Regions from separate parts of the Pseudomonas sp. WJP1 genome, predicted to be linked through region 2. Evidence: riboswitches for the same ligand, from Rfam matches in the RefSeq annotation. Region 2 holds a riboswitch; the other holds the start of a gene.

Evidence for each region. Region 2 has a riboswitch for cobalamin ahead of cobO (cob(I)yrinic acid a,c-diamide adenosyltransferase). Riboswitches for the same ligand answer to the same signal wherever they lie in the genome.
Region 1: another riboswitch for cobalamin. It lies ahead of cobW (cobalamin biosynthesis protein CobW); the one in region 2 lies ahead of cobO (cob(I)yrinic acid a,c-diamide adenosyltransferase).

The regions. Positions count from the first base shown of each region.
Region 1 is NZ_CP110128.1:4,205,374-4,213,243, forward strand. It holds gene cobN (cobaltochelatase subunit CobN) at 1-591, opposite strand, end outside; gene cobW (cobalamin biosynthesis protein CobW) at 595-1,656, opposite strand; cobalamin riboswitch at 1,756-1,967, opposite strand; cobalamin riboswitch at 2,145-2,369, shown strand; gene OH720_RS18840 (CbtB domain-containing protein) at 2,492-2,686, shown strand; gene OH720_RS18845 (CbtA family protein) at 2,698-3,402, shown strand; gene OH720_RS18850 (cobalamin biosynthesis protein) at 3,399-3,812, shown strand; gene cobM (precorrin-4 C(11)-methyltransferase) at 3,896-4,642, shown strand; gene nfuA (Fe-S biogenesis protein NfuA) at 4,785-5,369, opposite strand; gene OH720_RS18865 (fatty acid cis/trans isomerase) at 5,562-7,859, opposite strand.
Region 2 is NZ_CP110128.1:1,837,011-1,844,880, reverse strand. It holds gene OH720_RS08435 (cobyric acid synthase) at 1-1,118, opposite strand, end outside; gene cobD (threonine-phosphate decarboxylase CobD) at 1,115-2,107, opposite strand; gene cbiB (adenosylcobinamide-phosphate synthase CbiB) at 2,100-3,008, opposite strand; gene bluB (5,6-dimethylbenzimidazole synthase) at 3,005-3,655, opposite strand; gene OH720_RS08415 (cobyrinate a,c-diamide synthase) at 3,652-5,034, opposite strand; gene cobO (cob(I)yrinic acid a,c-diamide adenosyltransferase) at 5,031-5,642, opposite strand; cobalamin riboswitch at 5,726-5,959, opposite strand; gene OH720_RS08405 (hypothetical protein) at 6,112-6,696, shown strand; gene OH720_RS08400 (PQQ-dependent sugar dehydrogenase) at 6,764-7,870, shown strand, end outside.

The DNA of each region.
Region 1 (7,870 bases), 2.4 Mb from region 2:
GCCCTGCCACTCGGCTTGCCAGTCACTCAGTGCCGCGGGGCTTTTTCGCGGGTGGTAAATCGCCGTGCGTGGCAAGGTGTGCGGCTCGGCCCAGGCATAGTCGCGACCCAGCCAACGATTGGCCAGGCAGCGGAAAAAGTCGAGGGCATTGCCCATGCCGCCCTGACGCAGGAATTGCCAAAGCCGGTCGCGATCCTCAACGCCCACGGTGCTGAGATCGCTGAGTTCCGGGTCCGGGCGGTCATCGCCGGGCACCAGAATCAGCTGCACACCCCGCTGCGACAACTCCACCAGCCGCTCGACGCCGTAACGCCAATAGGCAATGCCGCCGTGCAGCGAAATCAGGATGACTTTGGCGTGGCGCAGTACTTCGTCGACATACAGGTCGACCGACGCATGGTTCTGCACCTGCATCGGGTTGGCCAGGCGCACGCTCGGGTAATCGTCGGGCAACTGCTGCGCCGCTTCGGCAAGCAGCGCCAGGCTGGAGTCGCCGCTGCACAGGATCACCAGCTCGGCGGGGGTTTGTCCAAGGTCGGCAATGTTGTCATCCGACACGAATCCGCCGGGCTGGGTCCTGAGCAGGTGCATGGGTTACACGCTGAGCGCGGCGCGCAATTGCGCTTCGAGCGTTGCGGCGTCCAGTGCCTGGCCGATCAATACCAGGCGGGTGGTGCGCGCTTCTTCAGCGCCCCACTGGCGGTCGAAATGCTTGTCGAAACGGGTGCCCACGCCCTGAATTAGCAGGCGCATCGGTTTGTTCGGAACCGCGGCAAAGCCTTTGACGCGCAGGATGCCGTGCTGCACCACCAGTTGGGTCAGCGCATCCATCAGCAGGCTTTCGTCGGATGCCGGCAGTTCGATGGAGATCGAATCGAAAGCATCGTGGTCGTGATCGTCTTCGCCTTCATGGTGGTGGTCGTGATGGCTGTGGCGGCTGTCGATGTGTTCTTCGGAACCGGCGCCGAGGCCGATCAGCACGTCCAGCGGCAGGCGACCGCTACTGGCTTCGATGACTTTCACCGCTGGCGGCAGTTCTTCGGCGACTTCCAGGCGCACGCGGGCCAGGTCTTCGGGGCTGATCAGGTCGGCCTTGTTGAGGATCACCAGGTCGGCGCTGGCCAGTTGATCGGCGAACAGCTCGTGCAGTGGCGATTCGTGATCCAGGTTCGGGTCGAGTTTACGCTGGGCGTCGACTTGATCCGGGAACGCGGCGAAGGTGCCAGCCGCCACTGCCGGGCTGTCGACCACGGTGATCACCGCATCAACGGTGCAGGCACTGCGGATTTCCGGCCACTGGAAGGCCTGGACCAGGGGTTTCGGCAGGGCCAGTCCAGACGTTTCGATCAGGATGTGGTCGAGATCGCCGCGACGGGCCACCAGTTCGCGCATCACCGGGAAGAACTCTTCCTGTACGGTGCAGCACAGGCAGCCGTTGGCCAGTTCGTAGACGCGGCCATTGGCTTCTTCTTCGGTGCAACCGATGGAGCACTGCTTGAGGATTTCGCCGTCAATGCCCAGCTCGCCGAACTCGTTGACGATCACCGCGATGCGGCGGCCCTGGGCGTTGTCGAGCATGTGCCGCAGCAAGGTGGTTTTGCCCGAGCCGAGGAAGCCGGTGACGATGGTGACGGGGAGTTTGGCCAGTGTTTTCATCGGATGCCCTTTGGCAAGGTGGCGGGCATACGGGACGAGAACCGGCAACGCACAAGCGCGCCGGATGCGTTCGCCACCGGATCACCCCGCCCGGTTGTAGTGAGAATCTGTATCGAGGCAGGTCTCCTGGCTGACGGCTGGCCAGTCATTGGACTGGCGGTTGCTGCGCCTTCCCGCGCGCGCCATGGCTGGCGCATGCAGTGGCATGGCAGAAACTGAACCGTTCACAGTTGCGGGGGCAGCCGCGGCATTGACCGCGTTCCCTTCTTAGCTTCGACAAACGCCGAAGAACCTCGAAAGCGCAAGGCTACGCATGGTATCGGGGCGGGTCAATGTTCACATGATTCCTGCGGTGCGCCCTTCGCGAGCAAGCCCGCTCCCACAGGTGACCGCATTCCAATGTGGGAGCGGGCTTGCTCGCGAATGGAGCGACTCGGTCCCGAGTTGAGAACCCTTGCCAATTGACGCCCCACCCCCGCCCATGCTCTCCTACGCATCTTGTTACGGGTGCCCTTCACAGGGTGAAACGGGAAACCGGTGAATCATGTGCTTTACTTCAGGCCATGTCAGTCCGGTGCTGCCCCCGCAACGGTAAGCGAGCGAAGCGTCAGATCCACTGTGCCACTGCGGCATGGGAAGGTGACGCTTGCAGGTTCAGGCTAACACCTGCGCCCCTCGTGAGCCCGGAGACCGGCCCGCAACACAAAGTGAACAATACGATCACTTCAATCAACAAACCCGCGGTGGGCGGGCGCTGTTCGGACTTCTGCGCGCTCGGTCGTGCGGGGCTCTGCTTGCGCTCTTATTCCCCGCTGACAGAACAGAGGGAAGCGCCATGTCGATCATCAGCAGCACCGGCCACAGCAATACCGCCAGCACCACCACTACCCTGTCGCAACGCCTGACCGCCGCCGTTTGCGCGTCGATCCTCGGCGCGTGCCTGGTGTACTTCGCCGGTTTCTCGCACATCGAAGCCGTTCACAACGCGGCTCACGATACGCGCCACAGTTCCGCGTTCCCGTGCCATTGAGACCTGCCGACATGATCAAGCGTATTGCGCAAACCGCGGGGTTCACGGGGCTGCTGGCCGCCCTGCTGCTGACCCTGCTGCAAAGCTTCTGGGTTTCTCCGCTGATTTTGCAGGCCGAAACCTACGAAAAATCCGAACCTGCGGCGGTTGAAGTCCACGAACACGCCGCGGGCGTCGCGGCCCACACCCACGACGGCGAAGCCTGGGAGCCGGAAGACGGCTGGCAGCGCGTGCTGTCGACCACTGGCGGCAACCTCGTAGTGGCAGTCGGCTTCGCCCTGATGCTCGCCGGCCTCTACACCCTGCGCGCGCCGACCAAGACGTCCCAGGGCCTGCTCTGGGGCCTGGCTGGCTACGCGACTTTCGTGCTGGCGCCGACTCTTGGCCTGCCCCCTGAGTTGCCGGGCACCGCGGCTGCCGATCTGGCGCAACGCCAGCTCTGGTGGATCGGCACCGCCGCCTCCACCGCTGTCGGTATCGCCCTGATCGTGTTCAGCCGCCATTGGCTGATGAAAGTCCTTGGCGTAGCGATTCTCGCCGTGCCTCATGTGATTGGCGCACCGCAACCGGACGTGCACTCGATGCTCGCTCCAGAGGCACTGGAAACTCAGTTCAAGATTGCTTCGCAGCTGACCAACGTGGCGTTCTGGCTGGCCCTGGGCCTGATCAGCGCCTGGTTGTTCCGCCGCAAAAGCGATGGCCAATACCACGCATGACTGACCTCAGCACAGCGCCGACCCTGGTGGTCGGCCTGGGCTGCCAGCGCGGCTGCCCCGTCAGCACGTTGCGGGCACTGCTCGACCAGGCACTGCAGGCGCACCGGATCGAACTGCATCGGATCAAGGCCCTGGCCAGTATCGATTTGAAACGCGACGAACCGGCCCTGAACGAACTGGCCGAACAGCTTGGGTTAGAGATGCGGTACTTCAGCAGTGAACAATTAGCAGCTTATCAACCGCACCTCAGCCACCATTCGCAGATCGCGTTCGAGCGTACCGGCTGTTACGGCGTGGCGGAAAGTGCCGCCCTGGCCCTGGCAGAACAGTTGGCCCAGTCGCCGGCAAAATTGCTGATTCGCCGACAAAAATATGCCCAGGCCACCCTCGCCTTGGCCGGCGCCGCGTAAAATCCCCGATAATCCGCGCATTCGATCATGAGCAATCTTCATCTGAAGCCTTGCCCAGCCCCCATTTTCAACAGGAACCTTCGATGACCGTCTATTTCATTGGCGCCGGTCCCGGCGACCCGGAACTGATCACCGTCAAGGGCCAGCGCCTGATTCGCAGCTGCCCGGTGATCATCTATGCCGGCTCGCTGGTGCCCACCGCGGTGCTGGAAGGACACCGCGCCGAACAGGTGGTCAACAGCGCCGAACTGCACCTGGAACAGATCATCGAATTGATCAAGGCCGCCCATGCCAAGGGTCAGGACGTGGCCCGCGTGCATTCCGGCGACCCGAGCCTGTATGGTGCCATCGGCGAACAGATTCGCCACCTGCGTGAGCTCGACATTCCTTTTGAAATCATCCCCGGCGTGACCGCCACGGCCGCCTGCGCAGCGCTTCTGGGCGCGGAGCTGACGTTGCCGGACGTGTCACAGAGCGTGATCCTGACCCGTTACGCTGATAAAACCGCAATGCCGGCCGGAGAAGAACTGGGCAGCCTGGCGCAGCACGGGGCGACCATGGCGATCCATTTGGGGGTCAATCATCTGGAGAAAATCCTTGCCGAGTTGCTGCCGCATTACGGCGCGGATTGCCCGATCGCGGTGATTCACCGGGCGACCTGGCCGGATCAGGATTGGGTGGTGGGGACGCTGGCGGACATAGCTGAAAAGGTTTCAGAAAAGGGGTTTCGCCGTACAGCGTTGATTCTGGTGGGGCATGTGCTGGGTAGTGATCATTTCAGCGAATCGTCGCTGTATCGCGCCGGGCATGCACATTTGTATCGCCCATAAGGGCCCTATCGCTGGCAAGCCAGCTCCCACAGTTGACCGCGATCCCCTGTAGGAGCTGGCTTGCCAGCGATGGCCCCAGTGAATTTCACGCAAAAAAAACGGCGCTCACGGGGCGCCGTTTTTTCATGCCGCAGCGAACACCTTAGTAGTAGGCGTTTTCTTTCTGCGTGTGGTCAGTCACGTCACGCACACCCTTGAGCTCGGGAATACGCTCGAGCAGGGTGCGCTCGATGCCTTCCTTCAAGGTCACGTCTGCCTGGCCGCAACCCTGGCAACCGCCACCGAACTGCAGGACGGCGATGCCGTCTTCGACCACATCGATCAGGCTGACCTGGCCGCCGTGGCTGGCCAGCCCCGGGTTGATCTCGGTTTGCAGGTAGTAGTTGATGCGCTCGTTGATCGGGCTGTCGGCATTGACCATCGGCACCTTGGCGTTTGGCGCCTTGATGGTCAGCTGGCCGCCCATGCGGTCGGTGGCGTAGTCGACAACGGCATCGTCCAGGAAAGCTTCGCTGAAATGGTCGATGTACGCGGTGAAGCTTTTGAGCCCCAGCGCCGTGTCTTCGGGTTTTTCTTCGCCCGGCTTGCAATAGGCAATGCAGGTTTCGGCGTACTGGGTGCCAGGCTGGGTGATGAAGACGCGGATGCCGATGCCCGGGGTGTTCTGCTTGGAGAGCAGATCAGCCAGGTAATCGTGGGCGGCGTCGGTGATGGTAATAGCGGTCATGGAAACTCCTCGCAGGCTTGGGCGCAGTTTACGCCAATCATCGCGCCGGACAAAGTCCTAGTATTTTTGTCGGGAAAAGAAAGGACGATTGACCCTGTAGGAGCGAGGCTTGCCCGCGAAGAACGATAACGCTGTCTACCCCGAGACTACAGCGCCTGGTTCGCGGGCAAGCCTCGCTCCTACGGGAATTATTCAGAGGTTCTCGTAGCGGTTCATGTCCAGCACACCCTCTTCCACCGGTTCGGTTTCGTGGATATAGCGACTCAAGTCATGGAAGTACTGCCAAAATTGCGGATGGCTGCGCCGAATTCCCCAACGTTCGACGATTTTCTCGAAACGGTCGGCATCCTTGGCGTTTTCCATCGCATCGACAAACTCAGGCACCTGATCGGCCGGAATATTGAACATGAAGTTCGGGTAGCTGCTTAGAACCCCGGGGAAGATGGTGAGTGTATCGAGCCCCGGCTGATAGCGCAGCGACTCGCCCAGCAGGAACGCCACGTTGCTGTGCGCACGGTTGCGCAGCAGGCTGTAGACCACACGCTGACCGCTCGTGGTCTCGATGCGCAGCATGGTCGCTTCCGGCAGTTGATCGATGACCTTGAGGCCGGCCGCCGGCCGTGAGGCCAAACGGCTCAAAGCCTGCTCGGCTGCCTGCAGGTCCAGATCGATGTTCGGCCGCGAGCAGTATGCGCCGTCGCAGCGATTGATCGGGTCAGGCTTGGCGTTCAGTTCGCCGTAACGGGCCAGCAGCTGCATGGCGAAGTCGCGCTTGGGGTCTTTTTCATCGAGCTTCAGGGCGGTCGGCGTGTCATTGTCGATGGACTCATAATCCAGCCACATCTTGAATTTACCGCTGTTCTGGTACCAATCGTCGAGGAAATCGTCGCGGGAATCCGCCGGCATCAGGCGCAGGAAATTCTGCTCGGCGCCATTGCGGATCAGGTCGAAATACAAGCGTGTCTGGGCCTGGTGGGACACATTGCCGAACACGTCGAAATTCACCGCCAACTGATAGTAAGTGCGTTCCAGCAGCGGGAAGTCGAACAGCCACATCGTCTGTGGCACGTCGCCGATCAGGCCCTTGGTCACGGCGGCGCTGTCGTAGTGGCGGAAAATGCTCAGCAATGCGTTGTCGTTACCGGCCCACAGGCTCGACCAGCTCGGCGCCGGCAGATCGGCGTAGCTGTCCCGGCGCAGGGCTTCGTATTCGTTACGCTTGTCGCGGTAGTCGTGCCACAGGCTCAGGACGCTGCCGACATCGTCGTTCTGCCCCGGCATCGCCAGCAAAGGCGTGGCCTGGCCGCGATAGTTCGGGTCGGTGATGTAGAGGTCGTGTTCCGGCGCCTGGAACAGCGCCCAGAAGTTGTCGCGGATCACGTCAGTGGCGATCTGCCCGCGGCAGACCGGGCCACGAATAAAGGTGCGTACGAAATACTCGGCGTTATCGAGCATGAACTGATAACGCGCCTGGGCCGGGATCGCTTCGAAGGTGGCAAATGGATTGGCCCGGCGTTCCGGGCCGTAGCCCGGCAAGGCGTTGACCTGCCAGTTGCCGTTGTAGAACAGGCTCTTGACCCGGGCCAGCTTCGCCGCGCTGAGGGGATAGGTGATGTGAGTCTTGTGCACGATCACCCCCTGCACCGGCCACAAGCGGTAATACACCTGGGTGCCGGGGTCGTCGTTCGGCCGACGGGTGTTGATCAGGTCGATCGGCTGGCCAGTCGGCGTGCGAGATCGCACCCACTGGAAGAAATGCCCCGGCTCGCCGTCCTTGAAATAGAGGTGCGCGAGAAACCAGTGCTCGAACAACCAGCGCCCTACCAGACTCTGCCGGGCGCCCGGTGCGTTGAGCAGGTTTTCCCACTGCACCACTTGCAACGCTTCCTTCGCGCTGGGCACCAGGGCCTGTTCATCGATCGGCGCACCCGAGGCCAGCCAGCGTTGCAGCGTCTGGTATTGCTGATCGGTCAGGCCGGTGACTGCCAAGGGCATACCATCCTTGGGATGAGCGCTGGCATAACCGTCGAACTCGCCCGGCAAGGCACACATGTTGTCGCGATTGAGGCCCAGGACGATGTCCTCGGGCAATTTGGCATTGGGTTGCAAGCGGTTGGTGTGACCCAGTTCCAGCATGCGCGCCATTAATGCAGCCTGGCTGCCCTGGGCGTCAAGCACCGAATAGAAGCCCTTTTGTTGCCAGGCCCGCTTGCCGAACGCGTCATAGAACAGGCGGCTCGGCGCGACGGCCTGGCTGCGATCACCGTCATACACCGGGACTTTCGTCGCGCCACGGGCCGCGCCCTCCCCGCTGCCCAGGTTGAGCTGACAGGCGGCGTCGTTGCAGGCGTGGCAGGCCACGCACTTTTCGGTGAAGATCGGCTGAATATCGCGGGTATAGGAGATTGCAGGGGAAATCGCCGGACTTTGCGCAACCGCGCCCCAGCTTAAAAACATCAACACACTGGCGATGACGACGCGATACGACATGTCCCTGGTCC
Region 2 (7,870 bases):
ACATTGCGCAGTTGCTTGTGTTCTTCGAGCTGCGTGGTGAATGCCAGCAGGCCCAAGCCGTCACTAGACCCCGGCGCGCCTTCAAGGCCCAACGGATCATGCACCTGCTCACCGAGCATCTGCAGGCCGCCGCAAATACCCAGCACTTTGCCGCCATAGCGCAGGTGTCGCGAGATCGCGGTTTCCCAGCCATTGGCGCGCAGATAGGCCAGGTCGCTGCGCACGCTTTTCGAACCGGGAAGAATGATCAGGTCGGCCGCCGGAATCGCCTGGCCGGGGCCGATGAATTGCAGGTCCACTTGCGGGTGCAGGCGCAGCGGATCGAAATCGGTGTGGTTGCTGATGCGCGGCAACACCGGCACTACTACTTTGAGCACCTGCTCGGCCTTGTCGGCCTGGCGCTGATCGATACCGTCCTCAGCCTCCAGGTGCAAGTCCATCACATACGGCAGCACGCCGATCACCGGTTTGCCGGTGCGCGCCTCAAGCCAGTCGAGACCGGGTTGCAGCAGGGCGATATCACCGCGAAAACGGTTGATGATGAAGCCTTTGACCCGCCCCTGCTCGGTGGGCGACAGCAATTCCAGGGTACCCACCAGATGGGCGAACACCCCGCCCCGATTGATGTCAGCGATCAGCACCACCGGGCAATCCACCGCTTCGGCGAAGCCCATGTTGGCGATGTCGCCAGCGCGCAGGTTGATCTCGGCCGGTGAGCCCGCGCCTTCGACCATCACCACCGGATACGCCGCGCTCAAGCGTTCATGGGAGGCCAGCACCGCTTGCATCGCGATGGCCTTGTAGTCGTGATAGGCCACGGCGTTCATCGTGGTGACCGCACGCCCATGGATGATCACCTGGGCGCCGGTATCGCTGTTGGGCTTGAGCAGCACCGGATTCATGTCGGTGTGGGGTTCAAGAAAGGCGGCCTGGGCCTGCACGGCTTGCGCGCGACCGATCTCGCCACCGTCGGCAGTCACCGCGCTGTTGAGCGCCATGTTCTGCGGCTTGAACGGCACCACGCTGACACCCTGGCGCGTCACCCAGCGGCACAGTGCCGTCACCAGCGTGCTTTTACCGGCGTCGGACGTGGTGCCCTGCACCATCAAGGTAGTCATTGGCTTTCCCTGGCGAAGGCGTCGAATGCTGCATCCAGCCGTACCCAGTCGGCGGCATCGCCAGGCAGGCCGAAACGCAGGCTGCTGTTATGGGTGAACAGGCGCAACAGGATGCCGCGCCGGGCCATGAATTCGTGCAGTACTTCGGCGCGCTCGGTGATCAGCCATTGGAACAGGGCGCAACCGCCCCGGGGTTGGAAGCCGTGCCGCGTCAACAAGGTTGCCAGCCGCTCACTGGCCTCATCGGCGCGCACCCGCTGACGCACGTGCCCTTCGGTGTCGCGCAGGCACGCCTGGCCCAGCACTCGGGTCGGTCCGCTGACCGCCCACGGCCCCACCTGCTCGGCGAGCAATCTGAGCAACTTGCGCTCAGCCAGGACAAAACCCAGGCGCACGCCGGCCAGGCCGAAAAACTTGCCAAAGGAACGCAGCACGATCAAGCCGACCTGATGGGCAAACGGCGCCACACTCAGGTGCGGCGTGTTGTCCATGAAGGCCTCGTCCACCACCAGCCAGCCACCCCGCGGGGCCAAGCGCGAATGCCAGTCGAGCAGCCGGGCGGGCGTCAGGTTCAGCCCGGTCGGGTTGTTCGGGTTGACCACCACCAGCACGTCGAGGCTGTCGACGAAGAAGTCGACTTCCTGCTCCAGCACCTCGCGCACGATGTAGCCATTGCGGCGCCACGCCTCGGCATGTTCGGCATAACAAGGCGACAGCACGCCGACCTTGCCCGCCCGGCGCAAACGCGGCAGCAACTGGATGGCCATCTGCGAACCGGCGACCGGCAGTGCCTGCAGGGTCCCGTAGTAGTCGCAGGCCGCCTGCTCCAGGCCGTCATCGGTTTCCGGCAACCGCGCCCAGGCCCGTTGCGGGATCTCCGGCACGGGAAACGGCCAGGGCGCCAGGCCGCTGGACAGGTCAAGCCAATCGGCTTCGTCGATGCCATAATCGTGCGCCGCCTTGCGCAATCGTCCGCCGTGCTCAAGCATAAAATTCAGACCCCACGCACAGAATCAGCAGCCACAACCATACCCCTCGCTGCACCAGTTGCCAGCCGCGGTCGATGGCGTCGGCATCCGCCGGAACGCCCTCTCCCAGCGTCGGGCGCTGATGCAGTTCACCGTGATAAATCGCCGGCCCGCCCAGCTCGACGCCCAACGCACCGGCACCTGCCGCCATCACCGGGCCGGCATTCGGGCTGTCCCAGGTTGGCCCCTGGGTGCGCCAGCATTTCAACGCCAGGCGGGTTTTGCCCAGCAGCGCATAGGTCAGCGCCACCAGGCGCGCCGGAATGTAATTGAGCACGTCGTCGATCTTCGCCGCCGCCCAGCCGAATCGCTCGAAGCGTTCGTTGCGATAGCCCCACATCGCGTCCAGGGTGTTGCTCAAACGGTAGAGCACCACGCCCGGCGCACCGGCCACGGCAAACCAGAACAGCGCGGCAAACACCGCGTCGCTGCCGTTTTCCAGCACCGATTCGGTGGCGGCACGGGCGACGGCGGTTTCATCCAGATCACTGGTTTTGCGGCTGACCAGGTAACTCACACGCTGGCGCGCTTCCTCAAGATTATTGCTGCGCAAGGCCGTGGCCACCGGCGTGACATGCTCGCCGAGGCTGCGCATGCCCAGGGCGCAATAGAGCGCGAGAATCTCGACGATCCAGCCGACGTAAGGCGCCCATGAAAACGCCGTGGCCAACAGGGTCAGCGGCAACACGGCGATCACCCACGCGGTCACCCCATGGCTGCGCCAGCCGCGACCGCCGCCATTGAAACGTTGCTCGATGCGCTCGGCAAAACGGCCGAACGCCACCAGCGGATGCCAGCGCTTGGGTTCACCCAGCAGCGCATCCAGCGCTACCGCGGCGACACTCAACAACGCCACACTCATTGACTCACTCCCCAATAATTTTCATACAACAGCTCACTCAGCGGACGCGCCTGCGCCCAGCCTTCGAGTACCAGCATCGGCGCCGGATAGAAGGCCTTGACCGGCCCCAGGCAGAGAATGGCCAAGGGCTTGGCGCCAGGCGGCAGGCCCAGCAGGTCCGCCAGGGCCTGCGGTTCGAACAGCGAGACCCAGCCCATGCCCAGCCCTTCGGCGCGGGACGCCAGCCACAGGTTCTGGATCGCGCAGGACAGCGAGGCCAGGTCCATTTCCGGCAGGGTACGACGGCCGAAGATATGCCGTTCGCGATCGTCCATCAGCGCGGCGACCAGCACCTCGGCGCAATCGTTGATGCCTTCGACCTTGAGCTGCATGAATTCGTCGGTGCGCTCACCGAGGGCTTCAGCGGTGCGGATACGTTCCTGCTCCACCAGCCCTTGGATCTGGCCGCGCAAGTCGCGGTCGCTGATGCGGATGAAGCGCCAGGGCTGCATCAGGCCGACACTCGGCGCCTGATGCGCGGCCTCGAGCAGGCGCCGCAGCAATTCGGGTTCGACCGTGCCGCCGGCGAAGTGACGCATGTCGCGGCGTTCGCCAATGGCGCGGTAGACCGCTGCGCGTTCGGCGTCGGAGAAGGCGTTGTCAGTCATGGCCTCTTCGCGAGCAAGCCCGCTCCCACAGGGGTTAGGTGATCAACTGTAGGAGTGAGCCCGCTCGCGATGGCGTCCGCACAGTCAGGCACAAATAGAGCAGCTATCGCCGATGGATTGGACGGGAAATAAAAATGCACATAAGAGGCCGTCATCCGCCCCTCGCGATACACCGCCTCTGCCCCGCGCCCGCCGTTAGGGCTCAGACCACGCGCAATCGGCTCAAGCTCGGTAATGGTCAACGAATGATGATAGGTATGCCCACGCAGAGACCCTTCCGGCAGTTCAACCGCTTGCAAGGCCAACGCAGCAAGACGCTTCTGCATCACCGCATCACCCTTCAACAAACCCACCAGCTCTGCACGCGCCCCCTCGACATCGGTCAACGAATCGAGCAAATAAAGCATGCCGCCGCATTCGGCCAATAAGGGTTTGCCGGCGGCGTGGTGAGCGCGGATCGCGGCCAACATCGAGGTATTTTGCGACAGCGCCACATGGTGCAATTCCGGATAGCCGCCCGGCAGGTACAGGCTGTCTGCCTCCGGCAAGTCCACATCACGGATCGGCGAGAAAAACCGCAGTTCGGCGCCCATCGCCCGCAGCAAATCGAGGCTGGCGCCATAGGTAAAGGCAAACGCTTCGTCGCGGGCCACGGCAATGCGCACGCCAGCCATCAAGGGCTCGACCATCACTACATCTGGCGCGGCGAACTCCACGGCCGGCGGCAGCGCGACTTCACAACTGCTAGCCAGGGCGTCGGCCGCCGCATCGAGGCGTGCATCAAGATCGTTCAACTCACTGGCCTGCACCAGACCCAGGTGTCGACTCGGCAATTCGATGCCGGTCTCCCGGGACAAGGCGCCGTACCAGCGCAGGCCTTCGGTCAGGCTGCCTTCGAGCAGTTGCGCGTGGCGCAGGGTGCCCACGCGGTTGGCCAGCACGCCGGCAAACGGCAAGTCCGGCTGGTAGCGCGCCAGACCCAGGGCCAGTGCGCCAAAGGTCTGGGCCATGGCGGTGCCGTCGATCACAGCGAGCACCGGCACGCCGAAATGCCGCGCCAGGTCAGCGCTGGACGGCGTACCGTCGAACAACCCCATGACGCCTTCGATCAGGATCAGGTCGGCGTCGCGGGCGGCCTCCCACAACAGGCGACGACTGTCCTGCTCGCCGACCATCCACATGTCCAGCTGATACACCGGCGCTCCGCTGGCACGTTCGAGGATCATCGGATCGAGAAAGTCCGGGCCGCACTTGAACACGCGCACCTTGCGACCCTGGTTACGATGCAACCGGGCCAGCGCGGCGGTCACGGTGGTCTTGCCCTGACCGGACGCCGGCGCGGCAATCAGCACCGCCGGGCAATGTCGAGGCTGGTTCACAGCTCGACGCCTTTTTGCGCCTTGATACCGGCCTGGAAGGCGTGCTTGATCATGCCCATTTCGGTGACCGTATCGGCCAGCTCGACCATCTCCGGCTTGGCGCCGCGACCGGTGACCACCACGTGCTGCATGGGCGGGCGGGCCTGCAAGTCGCTGAGCACCTGATCGAGATCGAGGTAGCCGTGCTTGAGGGCGATGTTCAGTTCGTCCAGCACCACCAGGCCGATCGATGGGTCGCGCAGCAATTGCTGCGACACTGCCCAGGCCGCTTCGGCAGCGGCGATATCGCGCTGGCGGTCCTGGGTCTCCCAGGTGAAGCCTTCGCCCATCACATGAAAACGCACTTGCTCGGGGAAGCGTCGGAAGAACAACTCTTCGCCGGTGCTGTTGCGCCCCTTGATGAACTGCACCACGCCGCACTGCATGCCATGCCCCATGGCACGCGCAAGCATGCCGAACGCCGAGCTGCTCTTGCCCTTGCCATTGCCGGTCAGCACCAGCAGCAGGCCGCATTCGTTCGGGGAATTGGCGATGCGTTCGTCGATCACGGCCTTTTTGCGCAGCATGCGCGCTAGATGACGTTCGTCACGATCAGGGGTATCAGACATGGGGGAGCTCTCCGTTGAGGCAGGATTAACGGCGGGCAGGCACAAGAATAGACGGCAAGAAGCCTGGCATCGCCCACCGTGATGCCGCTTGGATGGATCAGGCCGGTCTCCGGGCTCATGAGCGGCGTGATGCCAGACTGCGCGCCTTCCCGCATCGATGTTCGACGCAGTGGCTTCAGACGCAGTTTTCACTCATTTACCGTTGCGGGGGCAGCGCCGGGATCGCAGGGCTTCATCGACTGAAGCGCTCACTCACCGGCTTCCCTGTTTCACTCTGTCGACCCAAGCCACAGAGCACCTGAAACAAGCGGCGAAGGTTAGAGGGTTGGGGATGGAGCGTCAATTGAAGACGCGGTGCCACAACGAATAACTGCCACCGATCAATAAAATGACGTCAATCTTGCGCCACACTGGCAGCAGTGATATCAAATAGCCACGACCTCAAAACACAATAACAAGGGTGAACCCCATGCAAGGCATGATCATCAGTAATCCGAAGCTGGAATTCCTGCGTCCGGTACTGGAACGCTGGTTCGACTGTATCGACCGCTACAACGCCGTGCGCGGCGACAGCGAGACACCCTACTGGCTCGACGAAAAAGCCAACCTGGGCCTGCTATCCGCCGCGGCATGGATGGCCGAAATGATCACGCTGCAACAATCGCCCACGCGCAAACAGACCGAAGAAGGCGAACGTAATGGCCGCGCCGATCTGTTTATCGCCACGACCGAAGCACGCGCCTGGCTGCAGACCACCCAACGCTGGCCGCGAGTCAACAGCCTGAACCTGACCCAGGCCCTGCAGGACATCACTGGCGACGCAAAGAAAATCAGCTACGCCAGCGACCTGAAAATCGGTTGCCTGTTCGTCGCACCGCACAAGAGCCAGCAAGGCGCCACCCCCGAAGAACTCCAGGACATGGTCGATGACCTGCAAAAGGAGCATTGCTGCGCCGTGGCCTGGTATTTCCCCTATGCCTATCGCAAATTGCGCAATGAAGCCGGCCACTATCACCCCGGTATTGCCGTGCTGCTCAAGGAAGCTCGCGGCTGAGGTTGAACCATCGGGCTGCCACGCTTCTCTATGATTTAAGCCACTTCATTCATAGGGAAGGTCAGCAATGCGCACGTCCCAGCTGGTTTTCGTTATCGCATTAGCGGGAGGGCTCGCCGCCTGTGGCGAAACCGCCCGCTTGCAAGTCATCGACGGCACCGGGCCGTCCCCGAAGCTCCCGGAACCGAACAAGACACTGTTCCCGACGATGAACATCGCCCCGGCCATCGGCTGGGCGGACGGCGCAAAACCCGTCGCGGCCAGCGGCACTCAGGTCGGCGCATTTGCCGAGGACCTTGATCATCCGCGCTGGCTGTACGTGCTGCCCAATGGCGACGTGCTCGTCGCCGAAACCAACGCCCCGCCCAAACCCGATGACAACAAAGGCATCAAGGGCTGGATCACCAAGAAAGTCATGGGCCGCGCCGGTGCCGCCGTGCCGAGCCCGAACCGCATCACGCTGCTGCGCGATACCGACCACGATGGGATTGCCGAAACCCGCACGGTATTCCTCGAAAACCTCAACTCGCCCTTTGGCATGACCCTGGTCGGCAATGACCTGTACGTGGCCGACACCGACCGCCTGCTGCGCTTCCACTATGAAAACGGCGACACGGCGATCAAGTCGAAACCGATCAAGGTCGTCGACCTGCCCGGGGGCACCCTGAATCACCACTGGACCAAGAACGTCATCGCCAGCAAGGACGGCAGCAAGCTGTACGTCACGGTGGGTTCCAACAGCAACGTCGGTGAAAACGGCATGGACCAGGAGCAAGGGCGCGCGGCGATCTGGGAAGTGGATCGCGCCACCGGCAACCACCGGATCTTTGCTTCAGGCCTGCGCAATCCCAACGGCATGGCCTGGGAGCCACGAAGCGGTGCGCTGTGGACGGCCGTCAACGAGCGGGACGAAATCGGCAGCGACCTGGTACCGGACTACATCACCTCGGTGAAAGATGGCGCTTTCTATGGCTGGCCGTTCAGTTACTACGGCCAGCACGTCGACGTGCGCGTCGAACTGCAAAACCCCGACCTGGTGGCCAGGGCGATTGCCCCGGACTACGCGGTGGGGGCCCACACCGCTTCACTGGGCCTGGCGTTTGCCGAAGGCAACAGGCTGCCCGCGCAGTTCAAGGAAGGCGCGTTCATCGGCCAGCATGGCTCATGGAACCGC